2 regions of the Brevibacterium sp. FAM 27836 genome follow, and region 1 is predicted to be linked to the other one. Evidence: riboswitches for the same ligand, from Rfam matches in the RefSeq annotation. Region 1 holds a riboswitch; the other holds the start of a gene.
What was found. Region 1 has a riboswitch for thiamine pyrophosphate ahead of thiC (phosphomethylpyrimidine synthase ThiC). Riboswitches for the same ligand answer to the same signal wherever they lie in the genome.
Positions count from the first base shown of each region.

Region 2: linked by a shared signal. The riboswitch ahead of thiD (bifunctional hydroxymethylpyrimidine kinase/phosphomethylpyrimidine kinase) and the one ahead of thiC (phosphomethylpyrimidine synthase ThiC) in region 1 are both predicted to bind thiamine pyrophosphate.

Region 1 covers NZ_CP195711.1:1,317,056-1,319,254, reverse strand. The annotation lists gene thiC (phosphomethylpyrimidine synthase ThiC) at 1-1,278, opposite strand, end outside; TPP riboswitch at 1,274-1,382, opposite strand; gene ACSE4D_RS06040 (M18 family aminopeptidase) at 1,511-2,199, opposite strand, start outside.
Region 2 covers NZ_CP195711.1:3,051,859-3,054,057, reverse strand. The annotation lists gene mobF (MobF family relaxase) at 1-954, opposite strand, end outside; TPP riboswitch at 1,141-1,232, shown strand; gene thiD (bifunctional hydroxymethylpyrimidine kinase/phosphomethylpyrimidine kinase) at 1,309-2,133, shown strand; gene ACSE4D_RS13660 (TenA family protein) at 2,130-2,199, shown strand, end outside.

The DNA.
Region 1 (2,199 bases):
GAAGGGGGCGCCGTGGCAGAGCTTCTGCTGGCGTTCGACGTTCTCGCGCACCAGGTGGAGCGGAATGTGCCCAGGGCCTTCGACCATGACCTGGACGTCGTGGGCCCACGCGCGTTCGGTGAGTTCGGCGAGGGTGTCGAGCTCGGCGAACTGGGCGGCGTCGTTGGCATCGGCGATCGAGCCCGGCCGCAGCCCGTCGCCGAGTGAGAACGCGACGTCGTAGCGGGCGAAGATCTCGCAGAGTTCGTCGAAGTGGGTGTAGAGGAAGTTCTCCTCATGGTGGGCTAAGCACCAGCCAGCCATGATGGAGCCTCCGCGGGAGACCATCCCGGTGACCCTGTTGGCCGTGAGCGGCACGTAGCGCAGCAGCACGCCGGCATGGACGGTCATGTAGTCCACGCCCTGCTCGCACTGCTCAATGACGGTGTCCCGATAGATCTCCCAGGTCAGAGCGTTCGCCTCGCCGTCGACCTTCTCCAGGGCCTGGTAGATCGGGACGGTGCCGATGGGGATGGGGGAGTTGCGGATGATCCACTCTCGGGTGGTGTGGATGTCGTTTCCGGTCGAGAGGTCCATGAGGGTGTCGGCACCCCACTTCGCGGCCCATCGCAGCTTCTGCACCTCCTCGGCGATGGAGCTGGTGACCGCGGAATTGCCGATGTTCGCGTTGATTTTCACAAGGAAGGCCTTGCCGATGATCATCGGTTCGGACTCGGGATGGTTGATGTTGTTCGGGATGATCGCGCGGCCGGCGGCGAGCTCCGAGCGGACGAGCTCGACATCGCACTGCTCGCGCAGGGCGACGAAGCGCATCTCCGGGGTGATGATGCCTTCCCGGGCGTAGTGCATCTGGGTCACGGTCCGGCCGGGCTTGGCCCGGAGTGGGACCGGTTTGCGACCCCTCCACTGCTGTGAGGGCGCTCCGCGGCGCACGGCAGCGCGACCGTCATCGGCGATGCGGTGTCCGCGGGCGGCGTAGGTTTCGGTGTCGAGGCGGCCCTCGATCCAGGGGAACCGCAGTGCCGGCAGTCCTTCCTCGGGGACGCTGCCAGGGCCGACGGTGCGGTAGACGTGGACGGGAGCGTTGGTCCGTCCGTCGGAGTCCTCGAGTTCGATGCGGGTGACGGGAACGCGGATGTCGTGCTCGGCATCCTCGAGCCACGCCGGAGAATGCGTCGGATACTGCTCGATCGTGAAATCGTTCGTGGAGTTCTTCGCATTGGGCACGGTGGCCGAAGCCGTGGCAGGGACAGGTGTTTCAGGGGTGAACGCAGTCATCTGCAGTCCTCGCTTCCTACGCCGGTATCAACCGGATCAGGTTCTACGGTCTCGGACGATCCAGTCCGATCTCAGCCCTTCTGCAGGGCTCCCGTGGGGTCGTGCAATTCGTATCACGTCGACAGCGGTGAGGACAAACCCCGCCGAGGCGGGGGTGCTTCCACGGAGGGTGCCTCCACGGAGGACAACAGCTCCAGCGAAACGACGCTGCCGCATCAGTTCTGCAGGAGCATCAGCCTTGGAGGAACGTCGTCGCGGCTCTGCCGAGGGCGACGACATCGGCGACCGCGACCATTTCGCGGGCCGAATGCATCGAATACAGGGCCGGGCCCACGTCGACGGTCGTCATGCCCAGGCGTGTCGCCGTGAGCGGACCGATTGTCGACCCGCACGGCATCGCATTGTTCGACACGAAGTCTTGGTAGTCGACGCCGGCGGCCGTGCACGCCCGCGACCACACTGCGGTGCCCACAGCATCCGTGGCGTACCGCTGCTGAGCGTTGAGTTTGAGCAGCGGACCGCCGCCGAGGCGGGGACGCACATGCGGATCATGGCGTTCCGGATAGTTCGGGTGAGCGGCATGCCCGGCGTCCGATGACACGCACACCGATGCCGCCAGCGACGCCAGATAGTCGCTGCGCGTCGAGTCCGGCAGCAGAGAGGCGATGATGCGTTCGGTGACATCGGCGAGGAACGGTCCGCACGCACCGGAGCGTGAGTTCGACCCGATCTCCTCGTGGTCGAAGGCGGCGAAGAGCGCAATGCCTTCGACCGAGTCGGCGTCGAGACTCGTCAGTGCAGTGACCCCGGCATGGACGGACAGAAGGTTGTCCAACCTCGGCGAGGCGAAGAACTCCTCACGTGCACCGAAAAGCGCCGGCTCCTGGGTGGGGACGGTGTACACGTCGTGACCGACCACCG
Region 2 (2,199 bases), 1.7 Mb from region 1:
GATGAGCCGGTCGGCCTCGGCATCGATATCGCGGGCGCGGGAGGAGAACTCCTCGATCAGCTCCTCGCTGACCCCGGTGATCTCCCACGCCGGGTTACGGTCCCGGCCCCGATCCCGCGCCTCCCACTCCACGCCGAGCGTGCCGGTGAGGCGGTCGGCCAGAACCGCGTTGTAATGCTCCGAGAGCGCGACCACCGCCGCATGCATGGGCCGCCCGTCCAGCGACCGCCAGCGTCCGTCCAACGCGGTCTGGACCTTGTTGGAGATCACGACGTGGGTGTGCAGCTGCGGGTCCCCGGAGCGGCTGTCGTAGTGATCGAAGGCCGTGGCGATCAGGCCGGTCACGTCGACCTGGGCGACCGCGCCATCGGCGGCGGTGTAGCCGGTGCGGGTCGCGGCGACCTCGCGCTCCATGAAGTCCACGACCTCGGCGACCGCGTCGTGATGCGCCTGAGCGATCAGGGCCTGCGTGCCGGCGTCGGCCACGCCCCACAGCACCGAAACGGACTTCGGCACCGAAAACGTGTAGTCGAAGCCCGCAACCGAACGGCGGTTGCCCCGCTCGATCTCCTCGGCCTCGATCTGGCTGATCTGCTCGGCACGCTCACCCATCCCCAGGCCAGGGTCGAGGTCCGCGACGCGCTGCTCGATCCGTTCCGCGACCGAGACGTACCGTGGGAAGGCCCGCCCGAGCGGGTCGCCGCTGACGGGGTCGCGGCCCATGCCGATCAGCAACTGCAACTGCGACTCTGAGACCTCATCGCCGTGAACGATCTGCCCGTCGCCGAGGCCGTGCAGAGCCGACCCCATCCAAGTGCCCGGTGGTGTTCCCTCCTCCGTGTAGTACCTGGTCAGCGGGGTCGAGAGGGAGCGATCGCCGTCGGCGGCAGCGATCGTGCGAAGCAGGTACTTGTACCCGTCACCCGCACTCATCACCCGCATCGAGACCGTCATGCAGATCAGGTGAACCGCGCAGTCACCATGCAGAACGGTGACAATGTCCGAGCGGCGTGCGTTACTCTGCGTAGCACCTCGTCAACGTAACGGTATTGACAGCCGTCGGTCACGGCGTTCGCACGTCTGAGCGGAGTAGTTCCGCGCCGCGTTCGCCCCTCGACGATGATTTTTGGCTATGGTGGATGTGTAGACACGGGGTGCCCGACGCGGGCTGAGATCACACCCGGGAACCTGATCGAGTTCGGACTCGCGGAGGGATGTCGATGAACGACGTTATGCAGGCACACTTGCGGGTGCTGGCGCGCACTCCCGTTTCCAGGCTCGACACGAGCGAGAGATGGAGACGGGACTTTGATTCCGAACGTATTGACCATCGCGGGCACTGACCCCACCGGGGGCGCGGGGATCCAAGCCGATCTGAAGGCTTTCTCCGCGCAGGGCGCTTACGGGATGAGCGTGATCACGGCCGTCGTTGCTCAGAATACACAGGGTGTGCAGGGCTTCGTCGCTCTGGAGCCGGGATTCGTTGCGGATCAGATCGCCGCGGTGTTCGAGGACGTGCGCGTAGACGCAGTGAAGATCGGGATGGTCGCCAACGCCGCTATCGCCGAGGCGATCGCCGAGAGTCTGGACCGCTACACGAAGTGCCCGGTGGTGCTCGACCCAGTGATGGTCGCCAAGAGCGGAGATCATCTCCTCGAGCAGGACGCCGTCGACACGATCCGCGAGCGACTGGTGCCGCGATCCACCGTGATCACCCCGAACCTCCCCGAGGCCTCGGTCCTGCTCGGACGCGACACCGAGATCGGCGACCTCGCAGGGATGCGGGCGGCGCTGGATGAGCTGCGTGGCCTCGGAGCCGGCTGGGTGCTGCTGAAGGGCGGTCACCTCGGCAGCGGCGAGAGCATCGACATCCTCACCGGTGCCGAGACCATCGAGCTGACCGCACCGCGCATCGACACCGTGAACAATCACGGCACCGGCTGCACCCTGTCGGCCGCGCTCGCCGCCCTCCTCCCGGGCCAGGCCGTGCCCGTGGCGGTGCAACACGCAAAGGAGTACCTCACCGAGGCGCTTCTCCGCGCCGGAGACCTGGAGGTCGGCTCCGGTCACGGCCCCGTCCACCACTTCCACGCCCTCTGGGGCGACGCACTTGACCGAGGAGGAGAACGATGACCGAGAGATTCACCGACGCGCTGCGCGATCAGAACCGAGACACCTGGGAGCGGGCGGTCTCGCACC